Regions from separate parts of the Streptomyces sp. NPDC047028 genome, predicted to be linked through region 2. Evidence: riboswitches for the same ligand, from Rfam matches in the RefSeq annotation. Region 2 holds a riboswitch; each other region holds the start of a gene.
The links. A riboswitch is a leader RNA that binds a small molecule or an ion and turns the genes downstream of it on or off. The one in region 2 is predicted to bind cobalamin.
Positions count from the first base shown of each region.

Region 1: linked by a shared signal. The riboswitch ahead of ABZ854_RS10305 (cobalamin biosynthesis protein) and the one ahead of ABZ854_RS07855 ((2Fe-2S) ferredoxin domain-containing protein) in region 2 are both predicted to bind cobalamin.
Region 3: linked by a shared signal. The riboswitch ahead of ABZ854_RS06190 (HoxN/HupN/NixA family nickel/cobalt transporter) and the one ahead of ABZ854_RS07855 ((2Fe-2S) ferredoxin domain-containing protein) in region 2 are both predicted to bind cobalamin.

Region 1 covers NZ_JBEYVS010000008.1:150,644-160,130, reverse strand. Annotated here, with positions in the region: gene ABZ854_RS10325 (class II aldolase/adducin family protein) at 1-242, opposite strand, end outside; gene ABZ854_RS10320 (lysozyme) at 401-1,180, shown strand; gene ABZ854_RS10315 (inorganic phosphate transporter) at 1,347-2,609, shown strand; gene ABZ854_RS10310 (hypothetical protein) at 2,641-2,868, shown strand; cobalamin riboswitch at 3,006-3,148, shown strand; gene ABZ854_RS10305 (cobalamin biosynthesis protein) at 3,248-4,192, shown strand; gene ABZ854_RS10300 (cobyric acid synthase) at 4,189-5,697, shown strand; gene cobN (cobaltochelatase subunit CobN) at 5,694-9,344, shown strand; gene ABZ854_RS10290 (putative cobaltochelatase) at 9,341-9,487, shown strand, end outside.
Region 2 covers NZ_JBEYVS010000006.1:77,998-87,484, forward strand. Annotated here, with positions in the region: gene ABZ854_RS07850 (hypothetical protein) at 1-2,539, shown strand, start outside; cobalamin riboswitch at 2,734-2,856, shown strand; gene ABZ854_RS07855 ((2Fe-2S) ferredoxin domain-containing protein) at 2,917-3,315, shown strand; gene ABZ854_RS07860 (enoyl-CoA hydratase/isomerase family protein) at 3,411-4,466, shown strand; gene ABZ854_RS07865 (peptidylprolyl isomerase) at 4,571-5,302, shown strand; gene ABZ854_RS07870 (low specificity L-threonine aldolase) at 5,371-6,570, opposite strand; gene ABZ854_RS07875 (MFS transporter) at 6,637-7,923, opposite strand; gene ABZ854_RS07880 (hypothetical protein) at 7,916-9,181, opposite strand; gene ABZ854_RS07885 (class I tRNA ligase family protein) at 9,178-9,487, opposite strand, start outside.
Region 3 covers NZ_JBEYVS010000004.1:231,164-240,650, forward strand. Annotated here, with positions in the region: gene ABZ854_RS06165 (hypothetical protein) at 1-338, shown strand, start outside; gene ABZ854_RS06170 (nucleoside hydrolase) at 370-1,341, opposite strand; gene thrS (threonine--tRNA ligase) at 1,570-2,823, opposite strand; gene ABZ854_RS06180 (hypothetical protein) at 3,192-3,968, shown strand; gene ABZ854_RS06185 (hypothetical protein) at 4,070-4,252, shown strand; gene ABZ854_RS06190 (HoxN/HupN/NixA family nickel/cobalt transporter) at 4,266-5,378, opposite strand; cobalamin riboswitch at 5,440-5,640, opposite strand; gene ABZ854_RS06195 (metalloregulator ArsR/SmtB family transcription factor) at 5,719-6,063, shown strand; gene ABZ854_RS06200 (glycoside hydrolase family 13 protein) at 6,526-8,172, shown strand; gene ABZ854_RS06205 (DUF4142 domain-containing protein) at 8,169-8,909, opposite strand; gene ABZ854_RS06210 (DUF6445 family protein) at 9,210-9,487, shown strand, end outside.

The DNA of each region.
Region 1 (9,487 bases), on a different contig from region 2:
CCGCGTACCTGCCGGCCGGCGAGGTCGACACCGGTGAGGTCGGCGGGGGTCAGCCGGTCGTAGGGCACGCCGGACGGCGTGACCAGCACGACGTCCCCGACACGTGCCGAGACGTTGCCGGAGGTGCCGACGACGAGCCCGTCGGCCACGCTGCGCCGGGCCGTCGCGACCACCGCCTCCCAGGCCCGAGCCTCCGACGCCCGCGTCTCTTCGTCTCTCGTGTCCCGCAGCGGTTCAGCCATGCCGTGATCCTCCCAGCCGTCCGGTCCGATCGTCGTACCGCCGAATGAGTGGACCCGTACGAAACGCCGCGAAAATCCGCTCATTGGATGATCAGTCGGCATTCAATGATCCCTCTTGCTCGCTGGACGATGTTTCACCGCCACAGCTGGGGGGACGCATGGCCCGTCATCGCACACCTTCCCGTCGCCGTCCCCGCCGCCGTCTCGGCGTGCTCGCGGTGACCACCTCCGCGCTCACCCTCCTCACCGCCGCCACGGCGACCGCGGTCCCGGCCTGGGGGCCGCCCGCCACGGTCGCGAGCCTGCCCCGGGGCCACGACGTCTCCTCTCACCAGCGCAACGTCGACTGGCCCGAGGCCCGCGCCAACGGATCCCGGTTCGTCTACATCAAGGCGACCGAGTCCACGACGTACCGCAACCCGTACTTCGCCGAGCAGTACGGCGGCGCGGGCGACGCGGGCGTGATCAAGGGCGCGTACCACTTCGCGCGCCCCGACCGGTCCTCGGGCGCCGCGCAGGCCGCCTTCTTCGTGCACAACGGCGGCGACTGGCAGGCCGACGGGCAGACCCTGCCGCCCGCGCTCGACATCGAGTACAACCCGTACGACCCGAAGCACGAGTGCTACGGGCTGAGCCACGGGCAGATGGTCGACTGGATCTGGTCCTTCAGCGACGAGATCAAGCGGGAGACCGGGCGCCGCCCGGTGATCTACACCACCACCCACTGGTGGGACACCTGCACCGGGCGCAGCACCTCCTTCGCCCGCTCGCACGCCCTGTGGATCGCCCGGCACGGCTCGCGGGGTCCGGGCACACTGCCCGCCGGCTGGGCGTACTGGACCTTCTGGCAGTACGACACCAAGGGCGGTCTGCCGGGCGACCAGAACCTCTTCAACGGCTCGCCGAGCCGGCTGCGGACCTTCGCGCGCGGGTGGTGACCGAGGGGCTCGCGGGGCCGGGGCACACACCGGCGCACCACGGAATCACAGGCGGAAGCACGGCCCCCCGTTACCGACATCGCGAGTCCCGGCCCAGTTCACCTTCCGTTCACTCAGATTGCCTACGTTCGACGAGCCAATGACGCTCGAACGATTGCCTGGGTAAATGGAAAGCTTCTCGCTGATCCTCGCGATTGTGGTCGTAACCGCACTTGCGTTCGATTTCACGAACGGTTTCCACGACACCGCCAACGCGATGGCCACCACCATCTCGACCGGTGCCCTCAAGCCCAAGGTCGCGGTCGGCATGTCCGCCGCACTGAACCTTGTAGGCGCTTTCCTCTCCGTGGAGGTCGCCAACACGATCTCCAAGGGTCTCGTCGATGAGAACGGCATCCGTCCCGAGGTCATCTTCGCCGCCCTGGTCGGCGCGATCCTCTGGAACCTGGTGACCTGGCTGGTGGGTCTCCCCTCCAGCTCCTCCCACGCCCTGATGGGCGGCCTGGTCGGCGCCACCGTCGCCTCCGCGGGCTTCGGTGCCGTCCACGGTGACGTGCTCGTCACCAAGGTGCTGCTCCCCGCGGTCGCCGCGCCGGTCGTGGCCGGCATCGCGGCGATGCTCGCCACCCGGCTCTCCTACGGCGTCGGCGGGAACGCCGGCGGCGAGGCCACCCGCAAGGGCTACCGCGCGGGCCAGATCGCCTCCGCCGGCCTGGTCTCCCTCGCCCACGGCACGAACGACGCGCAGAAGACGATGGGCATCATCACCCTCGCGCTCGTCGCGGGCGGTGCCCTCGCCCCCGGTTCCAACCCTCCCACCTGGGTGATCCTGTCCGCCGGCATGGCGATCGCGCTCGGCACCTACATCGGCGGCTGGCGGATCATCCGCACCATGGGCAAGGGCCTCACCGAACTGCAGCCGCAGCAGGGCTTCGCCGCCCAGACCAGCGCGGCCACGGCCATCCTGGCCTCCTCCCACCTCGGCTTCTCCCTCTCCACCACGCACGTCGTCTCCGGCTCGGTGATGGGCGCGGGCCTCGGCCGCAAGGGCGGTGTGGTCCGCTGGTCCACGGCGACCCGCATGGTCGTCGCCTGGGTGCTGACCCTGCCGGCCGCCGCACTGGTCGGGGCGCTCGCCGAGTCCGTGACGGACCTCGGGGACTGGGGCACCGGTGCCGTCGTCGTGTTCCTGGTCGCCTCCAGCGCCGCGATCTGGAAGCGGTCCCGCCGCGAGGTCGTCGACAGCTCCAACGTCAACGATGTCGACGCCGCCGAGGAGCCGGCCGGCGTGGTGACCACCGCCATCGCCATGGTGACCCCGCCCCCGGTGGGCCCGGTCCCCGCCGACCTGACGGCCACGATCCCGGCCCCCGCCGAGACCTCCGCACCGGTCGTCGCTCCGGCGGTGCCGCCGGCCGCCGCCGTCTGACCCGGTCATTCCGGACAACCAAGGAAACGACATGAAGATCGACTGGGCGGCCATCGGATCCGTCTTCGGCGTCAGCCTCGTGGTCACCGTGGGACTGGTGACCCTGTTCACCCTCGGCGTCACCGGCCTGGCCCGCCGCGAGCGGGCCGCGGCCGAGGGCAACTCCGCCGCGCTCGCCGTGACCGGCGCCTACGTCTGCTTCGCGGCCTGCGCGGCGGCGGTGGCGTACGGCCTCTACCTGATCGTCGGCAAGTCCTGACCAGGTCCTGACCGACCGTCTGGAAGGCCCCACCCGGCCGCATGCACCGGGGTGGGGCCTTTCGCATGTCCGAGGAGACACACCGCCGGTGTGGGGATCGGCACACTCTCCCCCCGCAGGTCAACGGCAAGTTGACGGCCGTTCCGGGGGCGTGGTGGACTGCCCGGGCCATGTACGGCGGCAGCAGAGGAAGCCGGTGTGAATCCGGCGCGGTCCCGCCACTGTCACCGGGGTAGCAATCCCCGGGAGCCAGGAACTCTCACCGCCGGTCTCGTCAACCCAGGGCGCGGACACCCTGAGTGAGGACATACCGCCATGCTCGGCTGCCGAACGAGGATTCTTCACCGGCCCTTCGCCGTGCCCGCGGCCGGCTGAGCCGATGGGTGCCGATCGCAGTTACGCGTACGGCGCCGCCGCCGGCCTCCTCGGTGACCTGCTCCTCGGCGACCCGCGCCGCGGGCACCCGGTCGCCGTGTTCGGACGGACGGCCGCGGCCGTGGAGAGCGCGTTGTGGCACGACCACCGGGGCTGGGGCGCGCTGCACACCGCCGTGTGCGCCGGAGGCGCCGTCGCCCTCGGGGCGCTCGCCACACACGCCGTACGCCGCTCCCCCGCCGCCTCCGCGGCCCTGACCGCGGCCGCAACCTGGGCGGTGGTCGGCGGCACGTCGCTCGCCCGGGAGGCGCGGACGATCGGCCGCGCCCTGGAGTCGGATGACGTGGAGGCGGCCCGCGCGCGGCTGCCGCACCTGTGCGGCCGGGACCCGCAGGCCCTGGACGCCGACGGGATCGCGCGGGCCGTGGTCGAGTCGGTCGCCGAGAACACCTCGGACGCGGTCGTGGGCGCCCTGGTGTGGGGAGCGGTCGGCGGAGTGCCGGGCCTGCTCGGCTTCCGGGCCGTCAACACGCTGGACGCGATGGTCGGTCACAAGTCCCCCCGCTTCCGCCGCTTCGGCTGGGCCTCCGCCCGCCTCGACGACCTCGCCGGCTGGCCGGGGGCACGCCTGACCGCCGTACTCGCCACGCTCGCCGGACCCGATCCGCGCGGTGCCGCACGCGCCTGGCGGGCGGACGCGCGCCGGCATCCGAGCCCCAACGCCGGGCCCGTCGAAGCCTCGTTCGCGGGCGCCCTCGGCGTGCGGCTGGGCGGCACCCTCTCCTACGGCGGCCGGGTCGAGCACCGCCCCGTGCTGAACGGCGACGCCGGACGCGCGGTCCGTGTCACCGACGTCGACCGGGCCGTACGGCTCTCCCGCCGGGTCGGCCTCCTCGCGCTCGGCGTGACCGTCGCCGGGCGCCTCCTCCTGAAGGGACGTGGGAAGTGAGCGGGGGTCTCCTCGTCGCCGGCACCACCTCCGACGCCGGCAAGAGCGTCGTGACGGCCGGGATCTGCCGGTGGCTGGTCCGCCAGGGCGTGAAAGTCGCGCCGTTCAAGGGGCAGAACATGTCCCTCAACTCGTTCGTGACCCGCGAGGGCGCGGAGATCGGGCGGGCCCAGGCCATGCAGGCCCAGGCGTGCCGTGTCGAGCCGACCGCGCTGATGAACCCCGTCCTGCTGAAGCCCGGCGGGGAGCGCAGCAGCCAGGTGGTGCTGCTCGGCAAGCCGGTCGGCGAGCTGAGCGCCCGCGGCTACCACGGGGGCAGGCAGCAGCAGTTGCTCGGCACCGTGCTGGACTGCCTGGCCGAGTTGCGGGGCACGTATGACGCGGTGATCTGTGAGGGGGCGGGCAGCCCGGCCGAGATCAATCTGCGGCGGACCGACATCGTCAACATGGGCATCGCGCGCGGCGCGCGGCTCCCCGTCCTCGTCGTCGGCGACATCGACCGGGGCGGCGTCTTCGCCTCCTTCTTCGGCACCGTGGCCCTGCTCTCCCCCGAGGACCAGGAACTGGTCGCCGGTTTCCTGGTGAACAAGTTCCGCGGCGACGTCAGCCTGCTCGAGCCGGGCCTGGACATGCTGCACGGGCTCACCGGGCGGCGCACCTACGGCGTCCTCCCGTACCGGCACGGCCTCGGCATCGACGAGGAGGACGGGCTGCGCGTGTCCCTGCGCGGCACGGTCCGGGAGTCGAACGTCGCCCCGCCGGTCGGCGAGGACGTGCTGCGGGTCGCCGTCTGCGCGGTCCCGCTGATGTCCAACTTCACCGACGTCGACGCCCTCGCCGCAGAACCCGGCGTCGTCGTCCGGTTCGTGGACCGGCCCGAGGAACTGGCCGACGCCGACCTGGTGGTGGTCCCGGGCACGCGCGGGACCGTGCGGGCGCTGGAGTGGCTGCGCGAGCGGGGACTCGCGGACACGCTCGTCCGACGGGCCGCCGAGGGGCGTCCGGTCCTCGGGATCTGCGGCGGCTTCCAGGTGCTCGGCGAGCACATCGAGGACGACGTCGAGTCCCGGGCGGGCGAGGTCGCCGGGCTCGGTGTGCTGCCCGTGCGGGTGCGGTTCGCCCGCGAGAAGACCCTGACCCGGCCGGTGGGCGAGGCCCTCGGCGAGCGGGTCGAGGGCTACGAGATCCACCACGGGATCGCCGAAGTGACCGGCGGTGACCCCTTCTTGGACGGCTGCCGGGTCGGCCAGACCTGGGGCACGCACTGGCACGGCTCGCTGGAGTCGGACGGCTTCCGGCGGGCCTTCCTGCGGGAGGTGGCGGCCGCCGCGGGCCGCCGCTTCGTGCCCGCGCCGGACACCTCGTTCGCCGCGCTGCGCGAGGAGCAGCTCGACCGGCTCGGCGACCTGATCGAACAGCACGCGGACACGGACGCGCTCTGGCGGCTCATCGAGTCGGGCGCGCCGCAAGGACTGCCCTTCATCCCACCGGGAGCGCCCGCATGAGCACAGTGTTGTTGTTGTCGACCGCCGACACCGATCTGCTGGCGGCCCGGGCCTCCGGCGCCGGCTACCGGATCGGCAATCCGACCCGCGTCGACGTCACCGGCGAACTGCCGGCGCTGATCGAGGGCGCGGACCTAGCGGTCGTACGGCTGCTCGGCGGCAAGCGGGCCTGGGAGGACGGGCTGGCCGCGCTGAAGGCGGCCGGCATCCCGACCGTGCTGCTGGGCGGCGAAACGGTCCCGGACGCCGAGCTGATGGCCGAGTCTTCCGTGCCGGCCGGTGTCGTCGCCGAGGCGCTGAGGTACCTGGTGGAGGGCGGCCCGGCGAACCTGCTGGAGCTGTCCCGGTTCCTGTCGGACACCGTGCTGCTGACCGGCGAGGGCTTCGAGGAGCCCCACAAGATGCCGGAGTACGGCCTCCACGGCTCGTACGCCGTGCGGGAGGGGCGCCCGACGGTCGGCGTGCTCTTCTACCGGGCGCACGAGCTGAGCGGCAACACCGGCTTCGTCGACACGCTGTGCGAGGCGATCGAGGCGCAGGGCGCCCACGCCCTGCCCGTGTACTGCGGTTCGCTGCGCGGCGCGGACGCCGGGCTGTACGAGCTGCTGGGCCGGGCCGACGCCCTGGTCGCCACCGTGCTCGCCGCCGGCGGCACCCACGCCTCGCAGGCCTCGGCCGGCGGCGACGAGGGGTCCTGGGACATCGGGGCGCTCGCGGACCTGGACATCCCCGTGCTGCAGGGGCTGTGTCTCACCTCCTCGCGCGACGCCTGGGACGCGTCCGACGCCGCCCTCTCCCCCATGGACGCGGCGATGCAGGTCGCGATCCCGGAGTTCGACGGACGGCTGATCACGGTCCCGTTCTCCTTCAAGGAGCAGGGCCCGGACGACGTGCCCGTGTACGTCGCCGACCCCGAGCGGGCGGCCCGCGTCGCCGGGATCGCCGTCCGGCACGCCCGGCTGAAGCACAAGCCGAACGCCGAGAAGAAGATCGCCCTCGTCTTCACCGCCTACCCGACGAAGCACTCCCGGGTCGGCAACGCGGTCGGCCTGGACACTCCCGCCTCGGCGGTCCGGGTGCTTAACGCCCTGCGCGAGTCCGGCTACTCGCTCACCGAATACCCCTCCGGCGGCGACGAGTTGATCCACCGCCTCATCGAAGCCGGCGGACACGACGTCGAATGGCTGACCGAGGACCAGTTGGCCGCCGCGCCCGCGCGGGTGCCGCTGGCCGACTACCGGGCCTGGTTCGAGCAGCTCGACCCGGAGCTGCGGGACGCGATGACCGAGGCGTGGGGCGAGCCGCCGGGCTCGCTGTACGTCGACGGCGACGACATCGTGCTGGCCTCCCTCCAGTTCGGGAACGTCGTCGTGATGATCCAGCCACCGCGCGGCTTCGGGGAGAACCCGATCGCGATCTACCACGACCCCGACATGCCTCCCTCCCACCACTACATGGCCGCCTACCGCTGGCTCGACAACAGCTTCGGCGCGGACGCGATCGTGCACATGGGCAAGCACGGCACGATGGAGTGGCTGCCCGGCAAGGGGCTCGGGCTGTCGGGCGGCTGCGCCCCGGACGCCGTGCTCGGCGACCTCCCTCTCATCTACCCGTTCATCGTCAACGACCCCGGCGAGGGCACCCAGGCCAAGCGGCGCGGGCACGCCACGGTCGTCGACCACCTCGTCCCGCCGATGGCCCGCGCCGACACCTACGGCGACCTCGCCAAACTGGAGCAACTCCTCGACGAGTACGCCCTGGTGAGCGACCTCGACCCGACGAAGGCACCGGCTGTGCGGGCGCAGATCTGGACGCTGGTGAAGGCGGCCGAGCTGCACCACGACCTGCATGTCGACGAGCAGCCGGGCGACGACGACTTCGACTCGTTCGTCATGCACATCGACGGCTACCTGTGTGAGATCAAGGACGTCCAGATCCGCGACGGCCTGCACATCCTCGGCGGCGGACCGGTCGGCGAGCCGCGCGTGAATCTGGTGCTGGCCGTGCTGCGCGCCGCGCAGGTGTGGGGCGGCCGGGCCAACGCCCTCCCGGGCCTCCGGGCCTCCCTGGCCGCGTACTTCGGCCTGGTGGAGAAGGAGCTGCTGGCCGAGCCGGGCGCGCCGGTGAAGGTGCCGGTGGAGCTGACGGACCTGGTCGACGGGCCTGCCCGTACGGCCGCCGACACGATCGACCTGCTGGAGCAGCTGTGCCGGCGGCTCGCCGGGGGCATGGAGGAGCGGGCCTGGGATCGAGCGGCCGTACCGGCCCTGCTGCGGGACGTGCTCGGCACCGAACTGCCGGACGCGGTCGCGGTGCTGGAGTTCGCCTGCGACGAGGTCGTACCGCGCCTCGCCCGCACCACGGACGAGATCGGGCACATCCTGCGGGCCCTGAACGGCGGTTACGTGCCGGCCGGTCCCTCGGGTTCGCCGACCCGGGGCCTGGTCAACGTGCTGCCGACCGGCCGGAACTTCTACTCCGTCGACCCCAAGGCGATCCCGTCGAGGCTCAGCTGGGAGGTCGGCCAGTCGCTCGCGGACTCCCTGGTCCAGCGGTATCTGGCCGACACCGGGGAGTACCCGAAGTCCGTCGGGCTGACGGTGTGGGGCACGTCCGCGATGCGCACCCAGGGCGACGACATCGCCGAGATCCTGGCCCTGCTGGGCTGCCGCCCGGTCTGGGACGACGCCTCGCGCCGGGTGACCGGCTTCGAGGTGGTCCCGCTCGCCGAGCTGGGCCGGCCGCGCATCGACGTCACGGTCCGCATCTCCGGCTTCTTCCGGGACGCGTTCCCGCACGTGGTGGGCCTGATCGACGAGGCGGTACGGGCGGTCGCCGAGCTGGACGAACCCGCCTCGCGGAACTTCGTGAAGGCGCACGCCGACGAGGACACCGCCGGGCACGGCGACCGGCGCCGGGCCACCTCCCGCATCTTCGGCTCCAAGCCGGGCGCGTACGGAGCGGGCCTGCTGCCGCTGATCGACGCCCGCAACTGGCGCTCCGACGCCGACCTCGCCGAGGTGTACGCGGTGTGGGGCGGCTACGCGTACGGGCGCGGGCTCGACGGGCGGGCGGCGCGCGGGGACATGGAGACGGCGTTCCGGCGCATCGCGGTGGCCGCGAAGAACGTCGACACCCGCGAGCACGACCTCGTGGACGCCGACGACTACTTCCAGTACCACGGCGGCATGGTCGCCATGGTCCGTCACCTGACCGGCGCCAACCCCGAGGCCTACGTGGGTGATTCGGCCGTGCCGGACCAGGTGAAGACGCGGACGCTGGGCGAGGAGACGCACCGGGTGTTCCGGGCCCGGGTCGTCAACCCGCGCTGGATGGCGGCGATGCGGCGCCACGGCTACAAGGGCGCCTTCGAGATGGCGGCGACCGTGGACTACCTCTTCGGCTACGACGCCACGGCGGGCGTGGTCGACGACTGGATGTACGAGAAGCTCAGCGCGGAGTACGTCTTCGACCCGGAGAACCGGGACTTCATGAAGCAGTCCAACCCGTGGGCGCTGCGCGGGATCACCGAGCGGCTGCTGGAGGCGGCCGACCGGGGGCTGTGGGCCGAGCCGGACGCGGACACGCTGGAGCGGCTGCGGGCCACCTATCTGGAGCTGGAAGGCGACTTGGAGGGCGACCAGTGACCACCCCCTTCCCCTTTACGGCCATCGTCGGCCAGGACGACCTGCGGCTCGCACTGCTGCTGAACGCCGTCTCACCGGCGGTGGGCGGTGTGCTGGTGCGCGGCGAGAAGGGCACCGCCAAGTCGACGGCGGTGCGCGCACTG
Region 2 (9,487 bases):
CTACTACGGGCAGGCGTACCAGCTCGCCGCCCACGTGGGCGAGGACACCGCCCTCGCCTACGAGCTGTGGGCGGGCCGCGCCCGTACCCGGCTCAGCGACTGCGAGGCCTGCGAGACCTGCGAACGCGCCCTCCACCACCTCGCGGCCGGCGACGACCGACGCGCGCTGGACACCTGGGAGCCCGTCCTCGCCGGCAAGGAGTCCTGCCAGGAGGAACCCGCCCGCTCCGTGTCGTACGCGCTGCTGCCCCTGCTGCGCACCGGCCGCGCCGACCGCGCCCGCGAACTGCACCTGGCCGGCTACCGCGCCTGCCGCCGCAACCCCTCGATGCCCGGAGAGGTCGGCCGGCACCTGGAGTTCTGCGCGCTGACCGGCAACGAGGCACGCGGCCTGGAACTGCTCGCCGAGAACCGCAACCTGTTCGAGGAGGTCGACTCGCCGCGCGACCTGCTGGACTTCCTCACCGGCGTCGAGGTCCTCCTCCAGCGCGTCGAAACCCTCGGCCACGGCCACCTGCCCGCCGCCGGCTACCCGGGCCGCGCCTGGACGGTGTCCGCCCTGCGCGTCGAGGTGCACGGCCGCGCCGACGACCTCGCCGCCCGCTTCGACGGCCGCAACGGCACCACCGCCCACGCCGACCGCCGCCGGGAACGCCTCGACCGCGCCCCCCTCCTGGACGCCCTGGAACTGACCCTGCGCACCCGCGCCCTCGACGACGTCACCCCGGACGTCACGGCCGCCCCGCTCGCCGCGCCCACCGCCCGCACGGCAGCCGCCGTACCCGAGGCACTGCCCGAACTCGTCCTCCGCGCCCGCGCCCTGGACGCCGGGGGACACCCGGACGCCACGGCCTGCTGGGCGCGGCTGCGCACACTCCTCGCCGCCGCCGACTACACCCACCCCGACGACCCGGCCGTCGGCCCGCTCGCCCGGCTCCGCGCGGACCTGCTGGCCGACGAGGCGAGCCGGGCCGGCGAGAAGGACGAGTTCGCCGCGGCGGCTGCGCTCCAGGAGCAGGCCGCCGCCCGGTACGACGAGGCCGGCGCGACCGGTGACGCGGCGGTCGCCCGCGCCTGCGCCGCGTTCGCCGCCGCCGAGCTCACCGGGCAGGGCCCCGGCACGGACGAGGAGAAGGCCGCCGCGCTCACCGAGGCCCACGCGGCCGTCACCCGCCTCCAGGAGGAGACGCCGGACCTGGCCCCGTACCAGGAGGCCCGGCTGCTGCGGCTCCGGGCGACCGCGCTCGGCCTGCGCCTGCAGACCACGCGGAGCGAGGAGCACATCGCGTCGGCCCGCGCCGAGGTGGACGCGCTGCACGCGTTCGCCACCCGGCACGACATCGCCGGCCAGATCTCCGGCGCCCTGATGCTGCGGGCCGGCACGCACGCCATCTCCGGCGACCTGCCCGCCGCCGTCACCGAGATCGACGCCCTCCTCGACCGGCTCAGGGCCGACGGCCCCGGCTGGCACCTGCCCCGCACCCTCGGACTGCGCGCCCGCTTCCAGCTCGGCCTCCACGACGCCGAGGCCGCGCACGCCGACCTGACCGAGAGTCTCCGCCTCGCCGCCGACTGGCCGGCCGACGCCGTCGGCGCCGCCCGCCTCCACGCCGGCCTGGCCGAGGCCGCGATGCGCCTGGGCCGCCCCGACGAGGCGCTGCGCCACCTGACGCGCTCGGCCGAACTGGACCTGCGCCACGGCAGCCGTACGGACGCGTTCTGCGCCTACAGCAACGCGGCCCAGCTCACCCTGGACCTCGGCCGCGTCGAGGACTGCATCGCGCTGCTCGACTCCCTCCTCGCCGAACCCGACGTCACCGCGGGAGAAGTGGACGACCGGCTCGTCGCCCAACTGCGCCTGATCCGCGCCCGGGCCCTGCACGAGGGCGAGGACCTCAAGGCCGCCACGGCGGAGTTCGTCGTCCTCGCCGCGGAGTCGGCCGCCTGGGACGACGATCCCGGCAGCCACGCCATGATCGCCGCGGAGACGGCCGTACTCCTCGGCGAATCCGGCGAGTTCGGCCGGGCCCGCGAGGCCGCCGACCAGGCTATCGCCGCCCACGCCGAGGCCCCGCGCTACGAGCAGCTCAGCAACTGCCTGCGGGAACTCGCCCGCCTCCAGGCCCAGCGGGAGGGAGCCGACGGCCTGACCGACGCCCTCGCGTACCTCGCCCACGCCGGCCGGGTCGCCGACGAGGCCCGCGAGGCCGGGTACGAGGCTCGCGGCCGCTCCCTGGACACCGCGCTGGCCTACGAGCACGGACGGGTCAACGCCTACGCCGGCGCCTACGAAGACGCTCTCACCGCCCTGGAGAAGGCCCTCACCCTGCTCGGCGAGCCCGGACCGGACGAGGAGCGGGCCGGGGAGTGGGCCGAGTGCGTCCGCCTCGCCGGCGCGGTCGAGGGCGTCTACCTGGAACGCCCGGCCCCCGCCCTCACCCGCCTCGACGCGGCCATCTCCCGCCTGACCGCCCTCGGCCACACCGAGCAAACCGAACCACTGACCTCCCTGGCGGCCCGCCTGCGCGACGAGGAGTGAGGGCGCCGATCGCTGACACGGCGGGGGGGGGAGCCGCTGAACCGGCCCGGCGGAGTCCGCGATCCGGTCGGGCGGGGCCGCTGATCCGGCCGAGCCGTCCGGTACACCGGCCGAGCCGTCCCGTACACCGGCCGGATGCGGGGTCCGCCCCTCCCGGTGAGATGATGACCGGTGACAACAGGCGACGGCGGTCCGAGGAAGCCGGTGGGAATCCGGCGCGGTCCCGCCACTGTGACCGGTGAGCGAGTTCCGGCAGGCCACCGCCCCGACCGGGGTGGGAAGGCGGGGTGAGCGGCGACCCGGGAGCCAGGAGACTCACGCGGTCGCCTCCTCGACCGACCCCGGGGCGGATCTCCCCGGGAGGGGAGTGGTGTGCCGTGCCGGAGAAGCCGTGGGAAGAGCCGCCGGGCGGGGCCGCGGAGGTGGGTCAACCGGTGCCGTGCCGGGTCGTCGTGTGCCGGGACTGCTGCTGCGGGAGCCCCAAGGTGACCGGGGTGGACCACGCCGCTCAGACCGCGCGGCTGCGGGCGGCGGTGCCGGTGCGCGTCTCCGACTGCCTCGACGTGTGCGACCAGGCCAACGTCATGGTCGTACAGCCCTCCGCGACGGGCCGGGCCGCCGGCGCGCGGCCGGTCTGGCTCGGTCTCGTCAACGACCCGGACGCGACCGAGGACATCGTCACCTGGGTGCGGGCCGGCGGCCCGGGCGTGGCACCCCTGCCGGACATCCTCGACCTGTACACCTTCACCCCGCCGCGCCGCACGCTGAACCCCTGAGACTCACGCGACTGCCCGCGCGTCCACCACATCCTGGAAGGAACCGACGAGATCATGCGTGTCATCGTGGCCCGGAACCTGACGGAGGTGTCTTGATGAGCGCCGCCGAGGAACCCGTCCTGTTCCGCACCACCGGCCGGGTCGCCCGCATCACCCTCAACCGGCCGAGGGCCCTCAACGCCCTCGACCACGAGATGGTCCGACGCGTAGACGCGGCGCTGACCGCGTGGGAACACGACCCGGCCGTGGCGGCCGTGGTCGTCACGGGTGCGGGGGAGCGCGCCCTGTGCGCGGGCGGCGACATCCGTGCCGTGCACGACGACGCCCGCGACGGCGACGGCGCCGCCTCGGCGGCGTTCTGGCGCGACGAGTACCACCTCAACGCCCGCATCGCCCGCTACCCCAAGCCGTACGTGGCCGTCATGGACGGGATCGTGATGGGCGGCGGGGTCGGCATCTCCGCGCACGGCAGCGTCCGGGTCGTCACCGAACGGTCGCGGATCGCCATGCCGGAAACCGGCATCGGCTTCGTCCCGGACGTCGGCGGCACCCACCTGCTCGCCCTGGCCCCCGGCGAACTCGGTACGCACCTGGCGCTGACGGGCGAGCAGATCGGCGCCGCCGACGCCCTGCTCTGCGGTCTCGCCGACCACTACCTGCCGTCCACCGCCCTGGACGCCTTCCTGGACGACCTCGCCGACAGTCCCGTACCCGACGCACTGGCCGGCCGCGTGCAGCCGCCGCCGCGAGGGGAGTTGGCGGGCCGGCGCGAGTGGATCGACGCCTGCTACGCCGCCGGCACGGTCGAGGAGATCGTCGGCCGGCTCCTCGCGTACGACGACCCGGCCGCGAAGGAAGCCGCCGAAACCCTGCTCACCCGGTCACCCACGTCCCTCAAGGTCACCCTCGCCGCCCTGCGCCGCGCCCGGGGTCTCGGCTCGCTGGAGCGCGTCCTCGACCAGGAGTACCGCGTCTCCTGCGCCGCACTGCGCAGCCCCGACCTGGTGGAGGGCATCCGCGCCCAGATCATCGACAAGGACCGGAACCCGCGCTGGTCGCCGCCCACCCTGGCCGAGGTGACCGACGCGGACGTCGAACGCTTCTTCGCTCCGCTGGGCGAGCACGAACTCGGCCTCGCAGAACCCGGCTAGCCGATGGGGCGGATATGGCCGGCGGGCGGGTTCTCGCCCGCCGGGCCGCGCCTTAGACTGCGACCGCTCCGAAAGCTGACGATCTTCTGGAGGGTGTGCAGGACATGAACCGAGTTCTCATGACCGCGTTGGCGACAGCGGCGTTGGTCGCGTCCGGGGGCGGCACCACCGCCTCCGCCTCCGCTTCCGACGCCCCGCCGCGCACCACGCACGGTCCCTGCCAGTACACCCAGACCCCGGACGAGCCAGCGGCGCGCCCCGTCCCCCTGCCGCCGGACCCCCGGCACACCCCCGCGCACGGCACGGTCGGCGTGGCCGTCCCGACCAGCCAGGGCCCGCTCCCGCTGCGTCTGGACCGTGCGGAGGCACCGTGCACGGTCCAGAGCTTCCTGCACCTGGCACGGCACCGGTTCTACGACCGTACGGTGTGCCACCGGCTGACGGCGTACCCGACGCTGAAGGTCCTGCAGTGCGGCGACCCGACCGGCACCGGTGAGGGCGGTCCGGGATACAAGTACAAGGACGAACTGCCGGTGGACCTGCCGCCGGCACCGAGCGACCCGACCGGCGTCCGCCGCCTCTACGGCCGCGGCCTGCTGGCGATGGCCAACGCGGGTCCGGACACGAACGGTTCGCAGTTCTTCGTCGTCTACGGCGACTCCTCGCTGCGCCCGGACTACACGGTCTTCGGCACCGTCGGCGCCGCCGGCCTGAAGACGCTCGACAAGATCGCCGCCGGCGGTGTCGAACCGACCGCCGACGACCCGGCGCCCGTCGACGGCACGCCCGTCCTGCGGACCGAACTGCTCAGGGTCCGCCAGTCCCACAGGCACTGACGACGCAAGGCGCGGCCGGGCCGGGGGACTCGGCCCGGCCGCGCGGTCGCGACGCGGACCGTACGGCGCTACTTCGTCGTGCCGTTCGCGGAGAACGCGACCGCTTTCGCCAGCGATCCGATCGTCTCCTCCATCTCGCGGACGGTACGGCGCAGTCGCACCAGTTCCTCGCGCTCGGCCGTGCTCAGCGCGCCCGCCGGGCCCTCGCCCCGCTCCGCCGCCAGTTCCTCCGCGATCGCCGCCGCGAACGCGTCCACGTCGGCCTCGGTGGTGTCGAAGGAGGTCATCCAGCGGACCTCGCCGGCCCGCTCGTCCCAGGTGTAGAAGCGGAACCGCTTCTGGAGGCGCTCGGTGACGGCCGGCGGCAGGACGGCGAAGATCTGGTTGGCCTGCACCGGGCGGCGGATCTCCAGGCCCGGCAGTTCGCGTACCGCCTCGTACAGCCGCTGGGTCATCGCGTTGGAGCGGGCCGCCGAGCGGAGCCAGAGGTCGCTGCCGAGCAGCGCCTCGAACTGCACCGACAGGAAACGCATCTTGGAGCCCAGCTGCATGCTCGTCTTGCGCAGGTGGGCCATGCCGCGCACCGCGTCCTCGTTGAGCACGATCACCGCCTCGCCGAAGAGCAGCCCGTTCTTGGTGCCGCCGAGCGAGAGGACGTCCACGCCGGCGTCGGTGGTCATCTCCCGCAGGGGCACGCCGAGGGTGGCGGCGGCGTTGGCGAGCCGGGCGCCGTCCAGGTGGACGAGCATGCCGAGGTCGTGCGCGTGGTCGCAGACCGCACGGATCTCGTCCGGCGTGTAGCAGGTGCCGAGTTCGGTGGACTGGGCGATCGAGACGACCCTGGGCCGGGCCCGGTGCTCGTCCTCGAAGCCCCATGCCTGACGGTCGATCAGTTCGGGGGTGAGCTTGCCGTCCCATGCCGGCACGGTGAGGAGCTTGATCCCGGCGACCTTCTCGGGCGCCCCGCCCTCGTCGACGTTGACGTGGGCCGACTCGGCGCAGACCACGGCGTCCCAGCGGTCGAGCATGGTCTGGAGCGCGACCACGTTCGCTCCGGTGCCGTTGAAGACCGGGTACGTGTGCGCGGTCGGGCCGAAGTGCCCGCGCACCACCTCCTGGAGGCGCTCGGTGTAGACGTCGGCGCCGTAGCTGACCTGGTGGCCGCCGTTGGCCAGGGCGATCGCCGCGAGGATCTCGGGGTGCGCGCCCGCGTAGTTGTCGCTGGCGAAGCCGCGCTCGTCCGGGTCGTGTCGTCGCTGTACGGTCATGGTGCTCGCCTACTTGTCTCGGTCGGACGGGTGGGACATATGGGGTTCGGGACGGGGCCGGCCGGTTCAGGTCGGCGCCGGCGCCGGCTCCGTCCGCGCGCGGGACTTCTCCAGGCCGCGCACCAACGGCGGCGCGGCGAGCCCGAGCAGGGCGAAGAGCGTCGCGAGGACCAGCCAGCCGGACGTCGCCGCGCCGACGACCAGGGAGGTCATCAGCCACGGCCCGGCGAACTGCTGGAGCCCGCGCCCCAGGGAGAACACCGCCTGGTACTCCCCGTGCCGGCCCGCCGGGGCGAGCCCGAAGGACAGCCCCCAGCTCGCCGACGCCTGGTACAGCTCGCCGAGGACGAGGACCAGCGCGCCGCCCAGCAGGGCCACGCCGTCCAGGAGCGCGCCGTGCCCCCCGCTCATCGCGAAGACCAGACAGGACGCCCCCAGCGCCCACCCCGCCCGGCGCAGCATACGTGCCGCCGCCTCCGGGGTGTGCGCGCCCCTGCTGACCCTGACCTGGAACAACAGCACCAGCACGGTGTCCAGGATCAGCAGCCCCGACACCAGCAGTGCGGGCGCGTCGGTGCCGGTGACGATCCACAGCGGCAGACCGACCGTCAGCAGCGGGTGGTACAGCTCCAGAGCGCCGCACACCAGCGCGACCCCCACATAGCGCACGTCCCGCAGCGCGGCGCTGCGCAGCACCCCGCCCTGCGCCTCGGCGGCGATGGCCCGGGATCCGGCGCCCGCGGGCAGCCGCATCCGGAGCAGCACGCCGACGGAGACCAGCTGGAGGGCGGCGTTGGCGAGGACCGGGACGTACAGGGCGGTCGGGGTGCCGGCCGCGACGGCGGCTCCGGCCAGCGCGGCGCCGCCGAGGAAGCCCAGGTTGAACAGGCTGCGCATCTGGGCGCTCACCCCGACCCGTTCCGCCTCGCCCACCAGCGCGTCGGTGAGCGACGCCTGGAGTGCGCCCGCCGAGGTCTCCAGGACCGCGATGACGCAGGCGACCGCGAGGAACGCGGCGAAGCCGTCCACCAGGCAGTACGCGGTGAAACCGGCCGCCGCGAGCAGGAAGTTGGCAGTGAGCACCCGGCCCGCGCCGAGCCGGTCCGCGAGCCGGCCGATGGGCACGGTGCAGAGCAGGCCGCAGAGCCCGGCGACCGACAGGGCGAGGCCGACGCGCTGGGCGGGGATGCCCACGGTCCGGGTGAAGAACACGGCGCTGGAGGTGAGGAACACCCCAAGCCCCAGGGACTGGATGAGCGTCAGGACGCCGAGCCCGCGCGCGTTCCCGGCGGCCGGCAGGGTCTCCCGCAACCAGGCGCGCGGCACGGCGCCGTACCGGCGCGCCTCAGCCACGCGACCCCGCTCCCTCGGCCCGCTCCGACTCTCGGGCTCGCTCGGTCCGCAGCCCGTACACCTCCATCGCCTTGAGCACGGCGGCCCGCACCCCGGCGGCGCTCCGCCCCCGGAACCGGAAGATCCCGCAGCCCTCGTCGTAACTGCCGGGCCCGGTGATGATCTGCCCGATCGCGGGCAGTTCCTCGTGGTGGACCTCGGGGACGGCCGCTCTCGGTGAGGTCCGCGCGACGACCCGTGCGGGCAGCTCGCGCGGAGCGGGGTAGATGAGCCAGCCGCCGGTCCGGGGCCCGGCCGGTTCGGACGGCTGCCACAGCGGGGGCAGGCCCAGGGCCGCCCGGAACGCCTCGGCGAACAGGTCGATGCCGTACAGGTCGACGTGCAGGAACGGCACCTGCGCGCCGCCCGGCCGCAGCCCGACCTCCAGGAACACCAGCTCGCCCCCCGGACGCCGGATCGCTTCCAGGTGGAACGCGCCGTCGCGCAGCCCGAGCGCCCCCAGACACCGGTCGGCGAACGTGGTGAGCTCGTCCTGCTCGGCGCCCGGGTCCAGCAGGACCGAGCCGAGCGGGCGGCCGTGCGCGTAGTCCAGGCAGGTGTTCACGTACTGGGAAGCGGTCACGAAGTGGAGGCGGCCGGAGCGGCGGACGCCGTCGACGTGGAAGATGTCCCCGTCGACGTACTCCTCGCACTCGTACGTCTCGGGGTCGACGCCCTTGAGTGCCTCGCGCAGTTCGCCTGCGCTGCGGACGACCGTGACTCCCTGGGAGCCCGCCGCGGCGCGCGGCTTGAGGACCAGGGGCAGACCGCCGAGGGCGTCGAGGACCGCCTCCGCTGTGGGCGCGTCGTCGAGGCGCCGGAAACGCGGAACCCGCAGTCCGGCCGCGCCCACCACGCTCTTCATGGCCGGCTTGTCCTTGAACCGCTCGACGAGGCCCGGACCGTAGCCGCCGGGGACGCCGAGTGCCGCAGAGAGCCGGGCGGCCGTCAGGATGTCGTACTCGGACTGGCCGAAGACGGCCTCGGGTGTGCCGTGCCGGTCCGCGATCTCCCGTAGGAGGGGCAGCAGGTCGTCGTGGGCGAGGCTGTCGGGCACATGGACCTCGGTCGCCCCGTCCCGGTCGAGCGCCGGCAGGCCGCCGGGCGTCGTGACGTACACCGTCCGGCAGGGGTGGCCGTCGAGGAAGCGGTGGTACTCGCCGAACTCGTCGCCGGAGCGGTTGAGGACGACGTACAGCGGGGTGGTCCGGTCTCTCACGCGTCCGCTCCCGGTCGCAGGGTGTCGGGCAGGCAGGCGTCCAGATCGGCGGCGCTCACCCGGCCGAAGCCGGGCGCGGGCCGGTCCCGGTGGGCCGGGGTCCTGGCGAGGAAGCCCGCCGCGCGCGGCTCTCCGGTGCCGCCGAGGCGCTGCCAGAGAAGCTGGGCGAGGTCTGGCATCACCGGGAACGCCAGCAGGGACAGGCCCTTGAGCCACCAGTAGGCGCCGTCATCGGCCGCGTGGGCGACCGCGTCGTCGGCGCACCAGCGGTCGAGCGCCGCGACCGCGCGCGGGGTCGAGACACGG
Region 3 (9,487 bases), on a different contig from region 2:
AGACCGCCGCACGCGCGCACGGTCCCGCCTCCGAGGACGCCCTGCACTGGGCCGAAGTCCGCGCCGACCTGGCGATGTTCGCGGGGGACGCGGCGGGCAGCTGCCGGGCCTGGCTGACCGTCGCCGGGACGCGGCTGGGCGCCGGGCAGCCGGTGGACGCGGCCGCCGTGGAGGCGGCCGTGGACCGCGCCCACCACCAGTGGGGCCGCATCGAGGACCCGGCCCGGGCCCGTGAACTCGGGCCTGCCCTGGCCCAGTTGCGCCTGCGGGTCCCGGGCCGCCGCGAGGGTGCCCTGGAGAACGTCCAGCAGCACCTGCGGCAGCTCCAGACCCAGTGACGGCGGCGTCGTCGCGGGCCGCCGGACGGGCTCAGCGCCGCTCGACGGTCTCCAGGTACAGGCCGACGTAGCGGTCCACGTCCACCTCCAGGCCCACGTCCACCAGGGTCTGCATGCGGGCGCCCTCGTGGATCTCGGCCTCGCCGGGTCGCGGGCGGCGGTCCACGACCGTCTGGCCCCGGGTGGGTCCGGGGGCCAGGGACACCTCGACCGGGAGGCGGCGGGTGGTCAGGCCCGCGGGGTCGGCCACGGCGCAGACCGCGCCCGCGTCGCCGAGGCCGCCCGCCTCCTCGGCCTCCGTGGGGCCGCCCTGGGAAGTCGGCCGGTGGGCGAGGAGGTCGCCGGCCAGCCGGGTGCCGGGGTCGGTGCTCGCGCGCAGGCGGTGCACGTCCGTACCGGGGACGACGACCCGCATGAACACGTCCAGGCCGTACATGGTGATCGGTACCCCGGCGGTGAGGAGGATCGCCGCCGCCTCCGGGTCGTGCCACACGTTGAACTCGGCGACCGGGGTCGCGTTGCCCGTCGCGACGGCGCCGCCCATGAAGACGATCCGCTCGATGTTGCGGGTCACCTCCGGGTGGGTGCGCAGCAGCAGGGCGATGTTGGTGAGGGGCGCGGTCGGGATCAGGGTGACCGGGCGGGGGCTGGCCAGGATCTCCCGGTGCAGGAGCGTCACCGCGTCCACTGCGGCCGGGGCACGGGTCGGCGCGGGCAGGCCCAGGTCGCCCATGCCGTCGTGGCCGTGCACATGCCGGGCCGAGCGGGCCGGCTCGATCAGCGGCCGCTCGGCACCCCGGGCCACCGGGATGTCCGGGGCACCGGCCCGCTCCAGCACGGTCAGCGTGTTGCGGACCACCCCGTCGACGTCCGTGTTCCCGGCGACACAGGTCACCGCGCGCAGGTCCAGCCCCGGGTGGCGTACGGCGAACAGCAGGGCCAGGGCGTCGTCGACCCCGGTGTCGCAGTCGATGATCACGGGGATGGCGGGCCGGTCGCTCACAGCGGACTCCTTCCGTCGGGACCGACCTTAGAGCCCGCACCGAGAGACCGCGCGTCTCACGGCCACGGTCGTCTCACGGGCCGGCCTTCTTACGGCCCCGGCCGTCTTACGGGCCCGGTCCGCTCTCAGCCCCAGTCCTCTTACGGCCACGGTCGTCTCACGGCCCCGGCCCTCTCGCGGCCCCCGCCTTCTCGCGGCCCCCGCCTTCTCGCGGCCCCGGCCGTCGTCCTACGGCCACAGCCCGGACCCCCGGGCCGCCACCCTCTCGCCGATCCGTCGCAGCAGCTCCGGGGCGGGCATCGGGCCGGGGCGGCGGCCGTCCCGCAGGCGTACGGCGGCCAGGCCCGCCTCCGCCTCACGGGCGCCCAGCACCACCTGGTACGGCACCAGGCGGGCCGCCCGGATCCGGGCGCCCAGGGTGCCCCGGTCGGGGCCCGACAGCTCGGCCCGCAGCCCCAGGGACTCCGCCTCCCGCACCAGTGCCGCCGCCCGCTCCCGCTGCTCCTCGGCCACCGGCAGCACGGTCAGCTGCACGGGCGCCAGCCAGGCCGGGAAGGCGCCGCCGTGGGTCTCGATGAGGTGGGCGACGGCCCGCTCCACGCTGCCGATCACGCTGCGGTGCACCATGACCGGGCGGTGCCGGCCGCCGTCGGGGCCGATGTAGTGCAGGTCGAAGCGGGCGGGCTGGTGGAAGTCGATCTGCACGGTCGACAGGGTCGACTCGCGGCCGGCCGGGTCGGCGATCTGGACGTCGATCTTCGGGCCGTAGAACGCGGCCTCCCCCGCCTCCTCCTCGTACTCCACGCCCGCCGCGTCCAGCACCTCCCGCAGCAGTGCGGTGGCCCGGTGCCACAGCGCGGGGTCGGCGACGTACTTGCCGCCCTCGCCGGGCAGGGACAGGCGGTGCCGTACGGCCCGGATGCCGAGGTCGGCGTAGGCGCGGGCGATCAGTTCCAGGGCGGCGCGGGCCTCCTCGACGGCCTGGTCGAGGGTGCAGAAGATGTGGGCGTCGTTCAGCTGGATGGCCCGGACCCGGGTCAGCCCGCCGAGCACCCCGGACAGCTCGGCCCGGTACATGGTTCCCAACTCGGCGATGCGGAGGGGTAGTTCACGGTAGCTGTGGGAGCGGGAGCGGTAGATCAGGGCGTGGTGCGGGCAGAGGCTGGGCCGCAGGACCAGTTCCTCGGCCGCACTGACGTCCTCGGGCCCACCGGAGTCCTCGAAACCGCCCAGCCTCATCGGCGGGTACATGTCCTCGCTGTAGTGGTCCCAGTGCCCGGAGATCTCGTACAGCTCGCGTTTGCCGAGGACCGGCGAGTACACGTGCCGGTAGCCGGCCCGGCGCTCGGCGTCCCGGACGTACTCCTCCAGGGTGTGGCGTACGACGGCCCCGTCGGGCAGCCAGTAGGGCAGGCCGGCGCCCATCAGGGGGTCGGTGCCGAAGAGGCCGAGGTCGCGGCCGAGGCGGCGGTGGTCGGGCAGGGGGGCGTTCTCGTTCACGGGCGGAACCTCTCGCTGAGGGAGGCGGACACCCCGTGAGAGGACCGACACGACCGCTGGCACGGCCGAAGCCCCGGGGCGTTCGCCCCGGGGCTTCGGATGACTGGCTCAGGTGTCAGCGCGCCGGGACGGTCTCCGGCGTCGTCGTGCCCCTCGGGCACATCGCGGACTTCGCGGACTTCTGGGCGGCGCGCTGCATACGAGGACCGTAACAAGCCGCCGCGCCCGCCCTCAACGCAATTGCTCACTCGTACGGACCGGAGCGCTGGTGGGGTCGGCCCCGCGATGGTGCCGTGGGGGAAGGCGGCCTCTCCCCCCACCGGCCCGACCCCCGACCAGGAGGCACCCCGATGACCCCTGCCGCGATATCCCGCCGTGCCCTCCTCCTGGCCGTCGGTCTGGTCACCCTCTCCGGCTGCGCCACCCTCGGCCTCGAACACCCGGCGACCGCGCCGACGCCGACCCCGACGATCGACCGGCCGACGCCCACCGCGAAGGCGCCGAACCGGGCCGACGGCTCCACGCTCAGCGACGCGCAGGCCCGTGAGGCCCTCATCACGGAGACCGACCTGGGGCCGCCGTGGACCGCCACGCGCGGGGCGGCCACCTGGCGGGACGGTCTGCTGAAGGCGAGCACCTCGGCCGGGGACTGCCAGCGCCTGCTCGACGCCCTCTACGACGACGAACTCCTCGGTGGCCCGCCGCGCGTCGCCGTCGGCCTCGACGACACCGACACCGACGCCCAGATCCGCTTCCAGATCGGCGCACGCCGGCCGGCGGACGTCGACGGGGCGCTGGCCTGGCTCGGCGGCATGCCGTCGCAGTGCGCCCGGTTCACGGCCACCACGGAGGCCGGCACCCTCGAGGACATCCAGGTCACCGACGCCCCGCTGCCCGACGTCGGGGACGTACGCCAGGGTCTGCACATCACCGTGGCCGCCCTCACCCGCGACGGGGACCAGCTGCTCCTGACGATGGACGTGGCCGCCGTCCGGGTCGGCACGGACGCCTTCGCCCTCACCAACGGCGGTCTGGGCGACGTACCGAACGACGCCACGCAGGCAGCCGTGCAACTGGGCGCACTGCGCCTGGCCGACGTGCGCAAGCAGGGCCGGGCCCAGGTCTGAACACCCTTGCGCCCCTTGCCGATCCAGCCGTCCGTCCCTAGGTTGAACGGCACCCCGCCCCTGCCCGACCGACCCCCCACCGCTGTTGCTGCGAGGTCCCCGTGCCCGAACGCACAAGCGCGAGCCCCCACTCCCGGCTCCGCGCCCTGAGCGCGACCCCCACCGCCCGAAGCGTCGCCGCCGCCGTCCTCACCATCGCCGCCCTGATCACCGCGGGCAACGCGATCCCGGCCCACGCGGCGGAACCGGCACCCTCCCTCACCGCCCCGGCCGCCGGGCACTGAGGCAGCAGTTCCCTCACTCCGACGCCGCGGGTGCCTCCAGGGTCCAGCGGTCCTCCACGCGGGCGAGGCGCCAGTAGGAGAGGGCGAGGGCCCAGACGACGACGAAGAGACCGACGATGATGTAGCCGACGCTGTCCAGGTTGAGGCCGGCGATCCAGGTGGTGACGGCGTCGCTCAGGGCGAACTTGTCGTGCAGGACGCCGACCAGTTCGATCGTGCCGATGAAGAAGGCGACCGCGATGGACAGGCCGGTGATGGTGAGGTTGTAGAACACCTTGCGGACGGGGTTGGAGAACGCCCACTGGTAGGCGAAGTTCATGAACGTGCCGTCCAGCGTGTCGAACAGGCTCATGCCGGCCGCGAAGAGGAGCGGCAGGCACAGCACCGCGTACCACGGCAGTCCCGCCGCCGCGCCCGAGCCGGCCATCACCATCAGCGTGACCTCGGTGGCCGTGTCGAAGCCGAGGCCGAACAGGAAGCCCAGCGGGTACATCTGGCCCGGCCGGGACACGGACCTGGTGAGCCGGCCCAGCAGCCGGTTCATGAACCCCCGGGAGTCCAGGTGCTGTTCGAGTTCCTTCTCGTCGTACGTCCCCGCCCGCATCGCGCGGAACACGCGCAGGATGCCGACCAGGGCGATCAGGTTGAGCGCGGCGATGAGATAGAGGAACGTGCCCGAGATCGTCGTACCGAGGAACCCGAGCACCCGGTGGGTGGCCGAGTGCTCGTCTGTCACCTTTCCGGCCAGCGAGGTGCCGCCCGCGATCAGCAGGGCGAGCAGCACGACCACGCTGGAGTGGCCGAGCGCGAACCAGAAGCCGACGGACACCGGCCGCTTGCCGTCGGCCATCAGCTTGCGGGTGGTGTTGTCGATCGCGGCGATGTGGTCGGCGTCGAAGGCGTGCCGCATGCCGAGGGTGTAGGCGGTGACGCCGAGGCCGATGCCGAAGACCTCGTGGCCGACCTTGTAGTGCTGCGGGGCGACCAGCAGGAACAGCACGCCGAACGCGACGACGTGCAGGGCGGCGATCACGGCCAGCAGCCCCGCCGTGCGGTAGGTGTCCTCCCGCCGCCACTTGAAGGTGTTCGGCCCGGGGGCGTCCGGTCCGGTCGAGCTCGGCCTCACGGCCGTACTGCGGGCAGGGTCGGGCAAGGTCATCCGGTTCACGCTCCAGCACCTCGTGGATCACTTCGTGAGCTGCCGTGGCCGGTCTCCTGGCTGACGGGTCGCGCGTTCGCCGTCCCTGCCTTCCCGGTCGTACGACCAGTGGCCCGGCGGGTGCCGGACGGGACGAGAACTCCCCGATCACAGTGGCGAGGGCCGCGTCGGCATGGACCCCTGAGGGGCCGTCACCGACTTCCCGAACACCACGGCGTGCCTACGGTAGAGGTGCGGGCGGGTGCCTGCATAGCTGCATACCTGGGCAGGTATTCAAGATCACATCGCGGCCTGCGAAGATGTCGGCATGCATCTCGTGCCTGCCGACCGAGCGGACCGTCGCACCATCGACGGTCACCGGGTGTGCGAGGCGATCGCCGCCATCGGCGACGCGGGCCACGTACGCACCTGGGCCGACCGCTTCTCCCTGCTCGCAGACCCCAACCGGCTGGCCCTCCTGCTCGCCCTGCACCGCACGGGCCCGCTCGCCGTCTCCGACCTCGCCATCGCCACCGGCATGAACGACCCCGCCGTCTCCCAGGCCCTCCGCCTGCTGCGCGCCGCCGGCGCGGTAACGGGCGAGAAGGAGGGCCGCGTGGTCCGCTACCGCTTGGTCGACGAGGAGATCGCAGCGGTACTCCAACACTGCTGAACCCGCCTGCCCGCCGCCCACCAAGGCCCCCTCCCGCCCCACCGAGTCGTCCGCCGGGGGTTCCTTCCGTCCCGCCGGGTCGTCCGTCGGGGGTTCCTTCCGTCCCTGCGGGTCGTCCGCGGGGGGTTCCTTCCGTCCCACCGGGTCGACCACCAAGGGTCCCTCCCGCCCCTGCGGGTCGTCCGCGGGGGGTTCCTTCCGTCCCACCGGGTCGACCACCAAGGGTCCCTCCGCCCCACCGAGTCGGCCGTCCGGGGCCCCCTCCGGGCCACCGAGTCGGGCCTCGGCGGTTACTTCTCGATCCAGCGAGTCGGGTGGTGGGTGGGCGAGGCCGGGGGGTTCGGGGGCGGAGCCCCCTGAGGGGCCCAGCGCGGCGCCGCCGCACGAGCACCAACCCGGCCCAGTGTCACCGCGCCCCAACCCCAATGTTCCCTTTCCGGGCAATGTGGACAGAGTCCAGGTATGGCAGACCTCTCCCCCCGCAACCCCGACTGGTGGCGCCAGGCAGTCATCTACCAGATCTACCCCCGCAGCTTCGCCGACGCCGACGGCGACGGACTCGGCGACCTCAACGGCATCACCGCCCATCTCGACCACCTCGCCACCCTCGGCGTCGACGCCCTCTGGCTCAGCCCCTTCTACCCCTCCGAACTCGCCGACGGCGGCTACGACGTCGCCGACCACCGTGACGTCGACCCCCGCCTCGGCACCCTCGACGACTTCGACGCCCTCGCCGCCGAGGCCCACCGCCTCGGCCTGAAGGTCGTCGTCGACCTCGTCCCCAACCACACCTCGCACCAGCACGCCTGGTTCCAGGAGGCCCTGCGCTCCGCCCCCGGCTCCCCCGCCCGCGACCGCTACGTCTTCCGCCCCGGCCGCGGCCCGCACGGCGAACTCCCGCCCACCGACTGGCAGTCCGTGTTCGGCGGCACCGCCTGGCGCCGTGTCCCCGACGGCGAGTGGTACCTCCACCTCTTCGCCCCCGAGCAGCCCGACCTCAACTGGGCCAACGAGGAGGTGCGCGCCGACTTCCGCACCACGCTCCGCTTCTGGTCCGACCGCGGCGTGGACGGCTTCCGCGTCGACGTCGCCCACGGCCTCGCCAAGGACCTCACCGAGCCACTCCGCGACACCGGCGACATCGGCGCCACCGGCGAGGACGCCCTGCCCCGGGTCCCGCCCGGCACCCACCCCCACTGGGACCGGGACGAGGTCCACGAGATCTACCGCGACTGGCGCCGCGTCTTCGACTCCTACACCCCGCCCCGCACCGCCGTCGCCGAGGCCTGGGTACCGGACGCCCGCCGCGCCCTGTACGCCCGCCCCGACGAACTCGGCCAGGCCTTCAACTTCGAGTACCTGCAAGCCGGCTGGGACGCGGACGAACTGCGCGAGGTCATCGGCGGCTCCCTCGCCACCGCCCGCGCCGCCGGCGCCTCGGCGACCTGGGTGCTGTCCAACCACGACGTCGTCCGGCACGCCACCCGCCTGATGCTCCCGCCCGGCACCGACCCCGACGCCTGGCTGCTGTCCGGCGGTCACGCGCCGGCCGTCGACCAGGAGGCCGGCCTGCGCCGGGCCCGCGCGGCCACGCTGCTGATGCTGGCGCTGCCGGGATCGTCGTACGTCTACCAGGGCGAGGAACTCGGCCTGCCCGAGGTCGCCGACCTGCCCACCGAGGTCCTCCAGGACCCCATCTGGGAGCAGACCGGCCACGTCCGCAAGGGCCGCGACGGCTGCCGGGTGCCCCTGCCGTGGACGACGACCGGACCGTCGTACGGCTTCGGGACCGGGGCCTCCTGGCTGCCGCAGCCGGCGTCGTTCGCGTCGTACGCCGTCGAGGCACAGGCCGGTACCGAGGGCTCCACGCTGGAGCTGTACCGCACCGCCCTGCGCCTGCGCCGCAAGCTGCTCCAGGGCGAGTCGCTGACCTGGACGCCCGGGGCGCCGGCCGGGGTCCTGGACTTCGCCCGCACCGAGGCCTGGCGCTGCGTCACCAACCTCACCGCCGCGCCCGTGCCCCTGCCCCCGGGCGAGGTCCTGCTGGCCAGCACCCCGCTCCCGGAGGCGGGACTCCTCCCGCCGGACACCACCGTGTGGCTGGACTAACCCGCCGTCGGGGCCGGCCCCGGCGCGTTGCCCCGGTCCTTGCTGTCCCCGCTGTCGGTGATGCCGTTCAGGTCCAGCGGCGTGGACGTCGCGTTCGGCGGCGGGGTGAGGATCACCTCGGGCTGGCCGGCGGGCGGGGGCGGCGGCGTCAGGTCGGCCTGGGGCAGCTTCGGCGGGGTCGTCTGCTGGAAGAGGGTCTGGTCGAAGTCGATCAGGCCCGTCCTCTCCATCACCGTGATGTGGTCGAGCACGGTGTCGTTGGCCTGGTCGGCCAGCGCCCGCACCAGCGAGTTCTTGGTGGTGGAGCGGATCTTCGCGATCGTGTTGAAGATAGAGCCGTGCGTCATCCGCAGCGTGTTGGCGAAGTCGACGTCGAACTGTCTGCCCTGGTCGGACTTGAGCGTCTGCACGAAGCCCTCCTGCTGGGGGCTCGCCACGTTGGGCAGCGTGATGTTCAGCATCGGCGCGATCTTGCGGCAGGAGGCGTCCAGCGCCGCGTGCCCGTCGATCAGGTGCCGGCTCGCGGTGACCACCCCCTTGGTGGTGCCCTTCTGCAGCCCCAGCTGCCCCACCGGGTACTCCCACAGCCCCGCCGCCCGCACCTTCACCACGAAGTCCCGGTCGCCCTCGGTCAGCGGCCCCCACTGGGTGTTGGCGATGATCCGGGTGGACTGGCTGGTCACCTGGTTCAGGCCGAGCATGCCGGGATAGACGAGCGCGGCGAGGGTGAGGGCCATCGCACCCCCCACGAAAATGGTTCCCGTCGCGTTCCGCGAAAAGCGCACCGTGCCTCCTGCCCGGCCATGGATCCGCCCGGCGGGCGGTGAGGACACACAGCAGTACGGACGCGGGAGCCGTTCGTATCTGTCGCGCACCGAAAAATCCGGGAGCTTCCCGCGCCCCTCCGGCGACCTGGGCGGATCGCCCGTAACGCCTGCCTTGCCCGGCCCTCGGTTGGGCAAAGATTGACCATCCGCAGGGAGAGTTGACCATTCCCCGGCCGAACCCAGGACGAACCCCGCCCTAAGTTCGGCCGTATGCCCGCTCAACCCCCGCCCAGGATGCCCGCCGCGCTGCCCGTCCTGCCCTACCGCAAGCCCACCAAGGGCCGCGACTACTGGGTGCTGGACGACGTCCTGCCCGACGTGGACGCCGTACGGGAGCGGTGCCTGGCCAAGGACGACTGGGTCAAGGGGTACCCGTACACCTCGGAGACCTGGCCGGGCCTGCGCGCCATGCCCGGCCTGGAACCGGCGGAACTGGCCCGCATCGAGCGGCTGGTGAGGAAGGCGACCGGGGCGAAGGAGCTGTGGGT